DNA from 3 places in the Fictibacillus marinisediminis genome. Region 3 is predicted to be linked to each of the others. Evidence: a T-box and tRNA genes for the amino acid it is inferred to sense, from the RefSeq annotation. Region 3 holds a T-box; the other regions hold tRNA genes.
What was found. A T-box is a leader RNA that pairs with one kind of tRNA and senses whether it is charged. The one in region 3 lies ahead of thrS (threonine--tRNA ligase), so its partner is inferred to be a tRNA-Thr.
Positions count from the first base shown of each region.

Region 1: it encodes a tRNA-Thr, which carries the amino acid that the T-box ahead of thrS (threonine--tRNA ligase) is inferred to sense. The anticodon was not compared.
Region 2: it encodes a tRNA-Thr, which carries the amino acid that the T-box ahead of thrS (threonine--tRNA ligase) is inferred to sense. The anticodon was not compared.

Region 1 covers NZ_JAIWJX010000002.1:166,307-170,193, forward strand. Annotated here, with positions in the region: rRNA gene LCY76_RS01005 (23S ribosomal RNA) at 1-1,819, shown strand, start outside; rRNA gene rrf (5S ribosomal RNA) at 2,093-2,208, shown strand; tRNA gene LCY76_RS01015 (tRNA-Asn) at 2,248-2,322, shown strand; tRNA gene LCY76_RS01020 (tRNA-Thr) at 2,324-2,399, shown strand; tRNA gene LCY76_RS01025 (tRNA-Glu) at 2,403-2,477, shown strand; tRNA gene LCY76_RS01030 (tRNA-Val) at 2,513-2,588, shown strand; tRNA gene LCY76_RS01035 (tRNA-Thr) at 2,608-2,683, shown strand; tRNA gene LCY76_RS01040 (tRNA-Tyr) at 2,722-2,805, shown strand; tRNA gene LCY76_RS01045 (tRNA-Lys) at 2,837-2,912, shown strand; tRNA gene LCY76_RS01050 (tRNA-Gly) at 2,963-3,036, shown strand; tRNA gene LCY76_RS01055 (tRNA-Ala) at 3,041-3,116, shown strand; gene rocF (arginase) at 3,364-3,887, shown strand, end outside.
Region 2 covers NZ_JAIWJX010000002.1:93,285-97,171, forward strand. Annotated here, with positions in the region: rRNA gene LCY76_RS00535 (23S ribosomal RNA) at 1-2,290, shown strand, start outside; rRNA gene rrf (5S ribosomal RNA) at 2,354-2,469, shown strand; tRNA gene LCY76_RS00545 (tRNA-Val) at 2,480-2,555, shown strand; tRNA gene LCY76_RS00550 (tRNA-Thr) at 2,563-2,638, shown strand; tRNA gene LCY76_RS00555 (tRNA-Lys) at 2,646-2,721, shown strand; tRNA gene LCY76_RS00560 (tRNA-Leu) at 2,740-2,824, shown strand; tRNA gene LCY76_RS00565 (tRNA-Gly) at 2,832-2,906, shown strand; tRNA gene LCY76_RS00570 (tRNA-Leu) at 2,920-3,008, shown strand; tRNA gene LCY76_RS00575 (tRNA-Arg) at 3,022-3,098, shown strand; tRNA gene LCY76_RS00580 (tRNA-Pro) at 3,102-3,178, shown strand; tRNA gene LCY76_RS00585 (tRNA-Ala) at 3,189-3,264, shown strand; rRNA gene LCY76_RS00590 (16S ribosomal RNA) at 3,424-3,887, shown strand, end outside.
Region 3 covers NZ_JAIWJX010000002.1:2,920,935-2,924,821, forward strand. Annotated here, with positions in the region: gene thrS (threonine--tRNA ligase) at 85-2,016, opposite strand; T-box leader at 2,065-2,290, opposite strand; gene ytxC (sporulation protein YtxC) at 2,349-3,206, opposite strand; gene LCY76_RS15585 (amino acid ABC transporter permease) at 3,315-3,887, opposite strand, start outside.

The DNA.
Region 1 (3,887 bases), 2.8 Mb from region 3:
GCCACCATTTAAAGAGTGCGTAATAGCTCACTGGTCGAGTGACTCTGCGCCGAAAATGTACCGGGGCTAAACGTATCACCGAAGCTATGGATTGTACCGTAAGGTACAGTGGTAGGGGAGCGTTCGAAGTGCAGTGAAGTCAGACCGGAAGGACTGGTGGAGCGCTTTGAAGTGAGAATGCCGGTATGAGTAGCGAAAGACAAGTGAGAATCTTGTCCATCGAAAGCCTAAGGTTTCCTGAGGAAGGCTCGTCCGCTCAGGGTTAGTCGGGACCTAAGCCGAGGCCGAAAGGCGTAGGCGATGGCCAACAGGTTGAAATTCCTGTACCACCTCCTTTCCGTTTGAACGACGGGGGGACGCAGGAAGGTAGGGAGAGCGCGCGATTGGAAATGCGCGTCTAAGCAGTTAGGCTGATTGTGAGGCAAATCCCGCAATCGTGAAGGCTGAGCTGTGACGGCGAGGGAAATTACAGTACCGAAGTCCCTGATCCTACACTGCCAAGAAAAGCCTCTAGTGAGGAAAGAGGTGCCCGTACCGCAAACCGACACAGGTAGGCGAGGAGAGAATCCTAAGATGATCGGGAGAACTCTCGTTAAGGAACTCGGCAAAATGACCCCGTAACTTCGGGAGAAGGGGTGCTCTGATAGGGTTAACGCCCGAGAGAGCCGCAGTGAATAGATCCAAGCGACTGTTTAGCAAAAACACAGGTCTCTGCGAAGCCGCAAGGCGAAGTATAGGGGCTGACACCTGCCCGGTGCTGGAAGGTTAAGAGGAGGGGTTATCCCTTACGGGAGAAGCTCTGAATTGAAGCCCCAGTAAACGGCGGCCGTAACTATAACGGTCCTAAGGTAGCGAAATTCCTTGTCGGGTAAGTTCCGACCCGCACGAAAGGTGTAACGACTTGGATACTGTCTCAACGAGAGACCCGGTGAAATTATAGTACCTGTGAAGATGCAGGTTACCCGCGACAGGACGGAAAGACCCCATGGAGCTTTACTGCAGCTTGATATTGGATTTTGGTACAGTTTGTACAGGATAGGTAGGAGCCTGAGAAGTCGGAGCGCCAGCTTCGATGGAGGCGTCGGTGGGATACTACCCTGACTGTATTGAAATTCTAACCTGGAACCGTGATCCGGTTCGGAGACAGTGTCAGGTGGGCAGTTTGACTGGGGCGGTCGCCTCCTAAATTGTAACGGAGGCGCCCAAAGGTTCCCTCAGAATGGTTGGAAATCATTCGCAGAGTGTAAAGGCACAAGGGAGCTTGACTGCGAGACCTACAAGTCGAGCAGGGACGAAAGTCGGGCTTAGTGATCCGGTGGTTCCGCATGGAAGGGCCATCGCTCAACGGATAAAAGCTACCCTGGGGATAACAGGCTTATCTCCCCCAAGAGTCCACATCGACGGGGAGGTTTGGCACCTCGATGTCGGCTCATCGCATCCTGGGGCTGAAGTAGGTCCCAAGGGTTGGGCTGTTCGCCCATTAAAGCGGTACGCGAGCTGGGTTCAGAACGTCGTGAGACAGTTCGGTCCCTATCCGTCGCGGGCGCAGGAAATTTGAGAGGAGCTGTCCTTAGTACGAGAGGACCGGGATGGACACACCGCTGGTGTACCAGTTGTTCCGCCAGGGGCATAGCTGGGTAGCTACGTGTGGACGGGATAAGTGCTGAAAGCATCTAAGCATGAAGCCCCCCTCAAGATGAGATTTCCCATCACATTAAGTGAGTAAGACCCCTTAGAGATGATGAGGTTGATAGGTCTGGTGTGGAAGCGTGGTGACACGTGGAGCTGACAGATACTAATCGGTCGAGGGCTTATCCTTATTAACAAAAGCGGTATGAACCGTTTATATCCGACAAGCGTTGGAGATATCCTGACGAGAACACGTTTTTGGTGTTCGTAGGAGGGATTGAAACGACCTCGAGGATATGGTTCATGGAGCTGGACGTTAGCATCAGTGAAAGTTTGGATGAAGAAGTTATCTAGTTTTGAGGGAATATGCCTCATTTTTTCTAAAAAAGCTCTTGTCAAAAGAGCAAATACATTGTAAAATGTAACTTGTCCTTGAGAAAATAGGACATGCTTTGAAAGACAGTCTGGTGGCGATAGCGAAGAGGTCACACCCGTTCCCATACCGAACACGGAAGTTAAGCTCTTCAGCGCCGATGGTAGTTGGGGGCTTCCCCCTGTAAGAGTAGGACGCTGCCAGGCTATCATTTCAAACATACTCGTATGTGGTTTTATTCTTATTCCACAGTAGCTCAGTGGTAGAGCTATCGGCTGTTAACCGATCGGTCGTAGGTTCGAGTCCTACCTGTGGAGCCATGCTTCCATAGCTCAGTAGGTAGAGTGCTTCCATGGTAAGGAAGAGGTCACCGGTTCGAGCCCGGTTGGAAGCTCCAGTCGGCCCGTTGGTCAAGCGGTTAAGACACCGCCCTTTCACGGCGGTAACACGGGTTCGAATCCCGTACGGGTCACCAAGTTTTTTCGTTAAGAAAATAACATTCCTTAATACGGAGGATTAGCTCAGCTGGGAGAGCACCTGCCTTACAAGCAGGGGGTCGGCGGTTCGAACCCGTCATCCTCCACCATTATTTATCCCAACGGCAGGCCGGTTTAGCTCAATTGGTAGAGCAACTGACTTGTAATCAGTAGGTTGGGGGTTCAAGTCCTCTAGCCGGCACCATTTTTTTTATAAGCAATGTCTGAAGCCTTTTTTTATGTGGAGGGGTAGCGAAGTGGCTAAACGCGGCGGACTGTAAATCCGCTCCTTTGGGTTCGGCGGTTCGAATCCGTCCCCCTCCACCATCTTTATTTCCGACAGATTATGTTATAACACGAGCCATTAGCTCAGTCGGTAGAGCATCTGACTTTTAATCAGAGGGTCGAAGGTTCGAGTCCTTCATGGCTCACCATTTGAACTTCTGAATAAAAGATGATATCAATGGTAACAAAGTATAATATTGCGGGTGTAGTTTAGTGGTAAAACAAGAGCCTTCCAAGCTCTGGTCGTGAGTTCGATTCTCATCACCCGCTCCATTATGGGGCCTTAGCTCAGCTGGGAGAGCGCCTGCCTTGCACGCAGGAGGTCAGCGGTTCGATCCCGCTAGGCTCCACCATACATAATAAGCACTGTCCTTAGACATTCGTCTAAGGGCTTTTTTATGTCTTTCAAATCTTCAAGGATTCCTGATCCAATAAAGAGGTCGGTGCTTTTGTCCTAATAATTATCCATCAACCTCCTCGAAAGCGCTTACGTATCGGTATATCTATGCATATTTCTGTCCAGTTGAACCAACATGAATAGACAGGCTACAATGAATTTATAGAATTTTTGAAACACAGCATAAGGGGAGGCCGTACAGAATGAAGAAGGATATTACGATCATCGGAGTACCGATGGATTTAGGGCAGACAAGGCGCGGCGTTGATATGGGGCCAAGCGCCATTCGATATGCAGGTATTGTGGAACGTTTAGAAGATATAAATTATAATGTCCAGGATTTCGGGGACATAGAGATTGCCCGGCCTGGGACAATAGAAGAAACAATAGAAACCAATCTTAAGAACCTTCAAGAAGTTTCAACTGCGAGTGAAAAGCTGGCAGACACGGTTTCTAATGTGATTCAGGAAAACCGGTTTCCTCTTGTCCTTGGAGGAGACCACAGTATCGCGATCGGCTCTCTTGCTGGAATTGCCAAGCACTACGAAAATCTTGGCGTTATCTGGTATGATGCCCATGGAGACTTGAATACCGCTGATACTTCACCAAGCGGAAACATTCATGGTATGCCGCTTGCAGCAAGCTTGGGAATAGGGCATGAATCCTTAACTGGCATTGGAGGATATGAGCAAAAAGTTAAGCCTGAAAATATTGTTATTATCGGTGC
Region 2 (3,887 bases), 2.8 Mb from region 3:
GTTAAGCTGATAAGGCGGAGCCGCAGCGAAAGCGAGTCTGAATAGGGCGCCATAGTACGTTGTCGTAGACCCGAAACCGTGTGATCTACCCATGTCCAGGGTGAAGTTCAGGTAACACTGAATGGAGGCCCGAACCCACGCACGTTGAAAAGTGCGGGGATGAGGTGTGGGTAGGGGTGAAATGCCAATCGAACACGGAGATAGCTGGTTCTCCCCGAAATAGCTTTAGGGCTAGCCTCGCGGCTAGAGTCCTGGAGGTAGAGCACTGATTGGACTAGGGGCCCCCACAGGGTTACCGAATTCAGTCAAACTCCGAATGCCAGAGACTTATCCGCGGGAGTCAGACTGCGAGTGATAAGATCCGTAGTCAAGAGGGAAACAGCCCAGACCATCAGCTAAGGTCCCAAAGTATACGTTAAGTGGGAAAGGATGTGGAGTTGCCCAGACAACCAGGATGTTGGCTTAGAAGCAGCCACCATTTAAAGAGTGCGTAATAGCTCACTGGTCGAGTGACTCTGCGCCGAAAATGTACCGGGGCTAAACGTATCACCGAAGCTATGGATTGTACCGTAAGGTACAGTGGTAGGGGAGCGTTCGAAGTGCAGTGAAGTCAGACCGGAAGGACTGGTGGAGCGCTTTGAAGTGAGAATGCCGGTATGAGTAGCGAAAGACAAGTGAGAATCTTGTCCATCGAAAGCCTAAGGTTTCCTGAGGAAGGCTCGTCCGCTCAGGGTTAGTCGGGACCTAAGCCGAGGCCGAAAGGCGTAGGCGATGGCCAACAGGTTGAAATTCCTGTACCACCTCCTTTCCGTTTGAACGACGGGGGGACGCAGGAAGGTAGGGAGAGCGCGCGATTGGAAATGCGCGTCTAAGCAGTTAGGCTGATTGTGAGGCAAATCCCGCAATCGTGAAGGCTGAGCTGTGACGGCGAGGGAAATTACAGTACCGAAGTCCCTGATCCTACACTGCCAAGAAAAGCCTCTAGTGAGGAAAGAGGTGCCCGTACCGCAAACCGACACAGGTAGGCGAGGAGAGAATCCTAAGATGATCGGGAGAACTCTCGTTAAGGAACTCGGCAAAATGACCCCGTAACTTCGGGAGAAGGGGTGCTCTGATAGGGTTAACGCCCGAGAGAGCCGCAGTGAATAGATCCAAGCGACTGTTTAGCAAAAACACAGGTCTCTGCGAAGCCGCAAGGCGAAGTATAGGGGCTGACACCTGCCCGGTGCTGGAAGGTTAAGAGGAGGGGTTATCCCTTACGGGAGAAGCTCTGAATTGAAGCCCCAGTAAACGGCGGCCGTAACTATAACGGTCCTAAGGTAGCGAAATTCCTTGTCGGGTAAGTTCCGACCCGCACGAAAGGTGTAACGACTTGGATACTGTCTCAACGAGAGACCCGGTGAAATTATAGTACCTGTGAAGATGCAGGTTACCCGCGACAGGACGGAAAGACCCCATGGAGCTTTACTGCAGCTTGATATTGGATTTTGGTACAGTTTGTACAGGATAGGTAGGAGCCTGAGAAGTCGGAGCGCCAGCTTCGATGGAGGCGTCGGTGGGATACTACCCTGACTGTATTGAAATTCTAACCTGGAACCGTGATCCGGTTCGGAGACAGTGTCAGGTGGGCAGTTTGACTGGGGCGGTCGCCTCCTAAATTGTAACGGAGGCGCCCAAAGGTTCCCTCAGAATGGTTGGAAATCATTCGCAGAGTGTAAAGGCACAAGGGAGCTTGACTGCGAGACCTACAAGTCGAGCAGGGACGAAAGTCGGGCTTAGTGATCCGGTGGTTCCGCATGGAAGGGCCATCGCTCAACGGATAAAAGCTACCCTGGGGATAACAGGCTTATCTCCCCCAAGAGTCCACATCGACGGGGAGGTTTGGCACCTCGATGTCGGCTCATCGCATCCTGGGGCTGAAGTAGGTCCCAAGGGTTGGGCTGTTCGCCCATTAAAGCGGTACGCGAGCTGGGTTCAGAACGTCGTGAGACAGTTCGGTCCCTATCCGTCGCGGGCGCAGGAAATTTGAGAGGAGCTGTCCTTAGTACGAGAGGACCGGGATGGACACACCGCTGGTGTACCAGTTGTTCCGCCAGGGGCATAGCTGGGTAGCTACGTGTGGACGGGATAAGTGCTGAAAGCATCTAAGCATGAAGCCCCCCTCAAGATGAGATTTCCCATCACGTTAAGTGAGTAAGACCCCTTAGAGATGATGAGGTTGATAGGTCTGGTGTGGAAGCGTGGTGACACGTGGAGCTGACAGATACTAATCGGTCGAGGGCTTATCCTTAAAATAATCAGAAGTTTGGATGAAGAAGTTATCTAGTTTTGAGGGAATATACCTCAAAATATGTCTGGTGGCGATAGCGAAGAGGTCACACCCGTTCCCATACCGAACACGGAAGTTAAGCTCTTCAGCGCCGATGGTAGTTGGGGGCTTCCCCCTGTAAGAGTAGGACGTTGCCAGGCATATACATATGGAGGATTAGCTCAGCTGGGAGAGCACCTGCCTTACAAGCAGGGGGTCGGCGGTTCGAACCCGTCATCCTCCACCATTATTTCGCCGGTTTAGCTCAATTGGTAGAGCAACTGACTTGTAATCAGTAGGTTGGGGGTTCAAGTCCTCTAGCCGGCACCACTTTCAAGAGCCATTAGCTCAGTTGGTAGAGCATCTGACTTTTAATCAGAGGGTCGAAGGTTCGAGTCCTTCATGGCTCACCATTTTCAAAAATTTTATATGCGGGTGTGGCGGAATTGGCAGACGCGCTAGACTTAGGATCTAGTGTCTTATGACGTGGGGGTTCGAGTCCCTTCACCCGCACCATACGGATGCGGAAGTAGTTCAGTGGTAGAATACAACCTTGCCAAGGTTGGGGTCGCGGGTTCGAATCCCGTCTTCCGCTCCATTTTTTTCTGCCTGCCGGGGTGGTGGAATTGGCAGACACACAGGACTTAAAATCCTGCGGTAGGTGACTACCGTGCCGGTTCGAGTCCGGCCCTCGGCACCAATTAAATTTATATGCGCCCTTAGCTCAGCTGGATAGAGTGTTTGACTACGAATCAAAAGGTCGGGAGTTCGAATCTCTCAGGGCGCGCCATATCGGGAAGTGGCTCAGCTTGGTAGAGCACCTGGTTTGGGACCAGGGGGTCGCAGGTTCAAATCCTGTCTTCCCGACCATCTTTGTTAAGGGGCCTTAGCTCAGCTGGGAGAGCGCCTGCCTTGCACGCAGGAGGTCAGCGGTTCGATCCCGCTAGGCTCCACCATTTCGAAAATGTGTTGACATTTTCTTTTTTAATGGGTATGATATGAAAGTTGCTGTTCGAAGCAGCGCATTAGTTCTTTGAAAACCAAACAAAAGCCAGGTAAGTCAGGGATTTTACAATCCCATCAATTTTTAAACTTTAAGAGCTATATCAAACACTTTATTGGAGAGTTTGATCCTGGCTCAGGATGAACGCTGGCGGCGTGCCTAATACATGCAAGTCGAGCGAACCAAAGAGAGCTTGCTCTCTGAGGTTAGCGGCGGACGGGTGAGTAACACGTGGGTAACCTGCCTGTAAGACGGGGATAACTTCGGGAAACCGAAGCTAATACCGGATGATAAAGAGAAACGCCTGTTTCTTTTTTGAAAGTCGGCCTTGTGCTGACGCTTACAGATGGGCCCGCGGCGCATTAGCTAGTTGGTGAGGTAACGGCTCACCAAGGCGACGATGCGTAGCCGACCTGAGAGGGTGATCGGCCACACTGGGACTGAGACACGGCCCAGACTCCTACGGGAGGCAGCAGTAGGGAATCTTCGGCAATGGACGAAAGTCTGACCGAGCAACGCCGCGTGAGCGATGAAGGCCTTCGGGTCGTAAAGCTCTGTTGTCAGAGAAGAACAAGT
Region 3 (3,887 bases):
AAATTCAGTTATGTAAACAGGGTGCCTGGCACCGCTGGGGGCTTCAAAAAAAAGAACTGCGAATGAATTCGCAGTTCTCTAATTTTATCCTCTTTTATTCACTTGCTCAAGAATGCTTGTTTTGAACGCATCAAAGGATACAGTTTCTGATTTTTGCTCACCGTATTTACGGACGTTGACGGCTTGATCGGAAATTTCCTGATCACCGAGCACGAGCATGTATGGAATTTTTTGCATTTGCGCTTCACGGATTTTATATCCCAGCTTTTCATCGCGGTTGTCGACTTCGACGCGAATGCCTTCTTCCAGCAGTTCCTCACTGATCTTTCTTGCGTACTCTTCATGAACAGTAGATACCGGGATAATCTGTACCTGTACAGGAGCAAGCCATACCGGGAACGCACCCTTGTATTCTTCGATTAGGAAGGCGACAAAACGTTCCATTGTGGAAACGACTCCGCGGTGGATAACGACCGGACGGTGATCCTTTCCGTCGCTTCCTTTGTACGTTAGGTCAAAGCGTTCCGGCAAGTGGAAATCAAGCTGTACAGTAGACAGCGTCTCTTCTTTTCCGAGCGCAGTCTTCACCTGAACATCAAGCTTCGGCCCGTAGAACGCGGCTTCCCCTTCAGCTTCTACATAATCCAAGTCCATATCTTCCATAGTTTCTTTAAGAAGAGCCTGTGCTTTTTCCCACATCTCATCGTTGTTTACGTATTTTTCCTTGTCCTCAGGATCACGGTAAGAAAGACGGAACTTGTATTCTGTAATGCCAAAGTCTTTGTACACACGCTGGATGAGCTTTACTACGCGGATAAACTCATCTTTTAATTGATCCGGGCGGGCAAAGATATGAGCATCATTCAATGTCATGGAACGGACACGCTGAAGACCAGCCAATGCTCCTGACATCTCATGGCGATGCATCGTTCCAAGCTCAGCGATACGGATTGGAAGATCACGATAGCTGTGCATGCTGTTCTTGAACACCATCATGTGATGCGGACAGTTCATCGGACGAAGAACAAGCTGCTCGTTGTCCATTTCAATTGCAGGATACATATCTTCTTTATAATGATCCCAGTGTCCTGATGTTTTATAGAGCTCTACACTGCCTAGATGAGGAGTGTAGACATGGTCGTAGCCAAGTCTTACTTCTGTGTCGACAATATAACGCTCGATGATACGGCGGATCGTCGCACCCTTTGGAAGCCAGACTGGCAAACCTTGTCCAATCTTTTGGGAAACAGTGAAAAGATCCAGCTCTTTTCCAAGTTTCCGGTGATCCCGCTCTTTCGCCTCTTGAAGGTAGACAAGATGCTGATCCAGCTCTTTCTGGTTAAGAAAAGCTGCTCCATAGATGCGCTGAAGCATCTGGTTATCGCTGTCTCCTCTCCAATAAGCGCCTGAAATGCTCATCAATTTAAAGGACTTGATTTTTCCAGTGGATGGAAGATGCGGCCCGCGGCAAAGGTCAAAAAACTCGCCTTGTTCGTAAATGGTAATAACCGCATCCTCCGGAAGATCACGGATGAGCTCCAATTTTAAATGGTCGTCAATGCCTTCAAAAATCGCGATGGCTTCTTCCCTGGTCACTTCTTTTCGGATGATCGGCAGGTTTTCGCTTACGATCTTTTTCATTTCCTTCTCAATCTTAGGCAAATCTTCCGGTGTTAAAGCTTCTTGAAGATCGATATCATAATAAAAACCGTTTTCGATCACTGGCCCGATGCCAAGTTTGACATCCTTATAGATGCGTTTGATCGCCTGTGCCATCAAATGGGCTGTACTGTGGCGTGTCATCTCGAGTCCTTCAGGCGAATCTTGTGGAACGATCTCAATGGATGCATCCGCCTCGATCGGACGTGTGAAATCGTACAATTCCCCGTTTACTTTACCAGCAACGGACTTTTTCTTCAGGCTGGAGCTAATGGATTCTGCTACTTGTTCTGCAGTGATTCCTTTCGGATACTCACGAACAGAACCATCAGGAAAAGTAAGCTTAATGTCTGTCATTCATAATCTCTCCTTGTTCAAAATAAATACAAAAAACACTCGTCCACAAAAAGGGACGAGTGTTGTACTCGTGGTTCCACCCTTGTTCCACAGCAGGATTCTGCAATGGCACTCGGTCAAGATTTAACGGCTTTGGGCCGTCAGCGATTACTCTGCATTCACCGCTGAAGTTCAAAGGGGGTAAGACATTTTTTCGTGTTAGAATGCTTTCAGCCTCAGGCATCCCTCTCTATAAACCGTAAAAAATATCCGTTGTCCTTATCTTTACTGATTTTGGTATCCAAATATACAATTATTATATTCATACTATCCTGCAAAATCAAGAGCAATCCTTATCTTCCGTCCATCTTTTCGATAAATTCGTTTCTTGAACCATAAAACAGCTGAAGGGGCCTTTTAATCAGTCTCTCCTGGAATACGTTCTGCAATGTATGTATCATGCCGTGATTTTCTTCTTCCAGGTACAAATACAACACTTCCGGAGCTAAACCCATGATCGGACCCAGCACTTTTTCGTCGAGATCAAACTCCTTGGTCAGAACTAATGCTCTTTCATGCATAAGCTGAAGCATTTTTTCACTGTATAGCCGGTATTGCTCATCATACAGCTTAAATTTGCCGTCGAAGGCCACGTGAACCTCGGCTGTTAGAAACGGCTGATCGGCTGCACACTTACGCAATTGATCGATGAAGGACTGGTATTCAAGCTCGAGTTTGTATTCATCGATCGCACATTCGACGTAAATTTGTAGAAGATCAAGGTACTCCCGTAAACGGAACTGTACAAAAGACTCAAATGTAAATGATAGCCCTTCTTCGGTTAAGATTTTTCTCCAGGCTTCTTTCACATGATACTCGCACGTATCCAGATCTTTTACCGCCGGCACTTCCTCCCGTTCCTGTTCGATAAATTCCTTGGCGATCGCTGCAATTTCTGCTTGCTCCTGCTTATCCGTGAAATAAAAAAAATGTTCAATAAAAAACAGGATTCGTGTTTCCTCCAGTTTTTTACGAGTATAGCAAGCCAGCACCTGAACAATTGAATCCAGATGCTCTTTTGTATTCAATAATAATGAATGGCTTTCGGATTCTAAAAAGGAAGGTTTTATGTTAAGTGATCGAGCCATCTGCTTCAGTTCCTTTTGTAATTGGTTACATTCTTCATGATCTGCAAATATAAGTTCTGCCAACCCTGTCCCTCCCCCAAACACTCGATGTTACACTATATGGGACAACGTCATGAAAAATGAACTCTTTTAAAAGATTAATAAAAAAACAGCAGGTTTCCCTGCTGCCGGTTAATCCAGTGCATATTTGCGTTCAAGAAAGTTTAGCAGTTGTGTCAACGTAAGAGTAAGAATCAGATAAATAAGCGCTACCGTCAAAAAAGGTTCCCAAGGACGATAATATTCTCCCATCATCGCTCTTCCCCAGTACATCAGTTCTTCAGTCGCAATGACGGCTGCCAGTGAAGAATCTTTAATTAAAACAATGAATTCATTTCCTAAAGGAGGAATCATGCGTTTAGATGCCTGAGGAATGATAATGTGCCTCATGGTCTGTCTATGCGTCATCCCCAGCGAACGGGCTGCCTCGGTCTGGCCTTTATCAATAGATTGGATACCCGCCCTAAAGATCTCCGCGATGTAGGCTGCTGCATTTAAGGAGAGAGCCGTAATGGCAGAAACAAGTGCAATAGGAGGCTTCATGAAAAGCGGCATGACCGCAAAGTGAATCAAGAAAAGTTGAACAAGTAGCGGTGTTCCCCGAAAAAAGTTAATATACCAAATGAACGGCTGCCGAATCACCTGGACTGAAGACATTTTTCCGAGTGCGATGAATAGTCCCAAGAGGGTTCCGAAAATAATGCT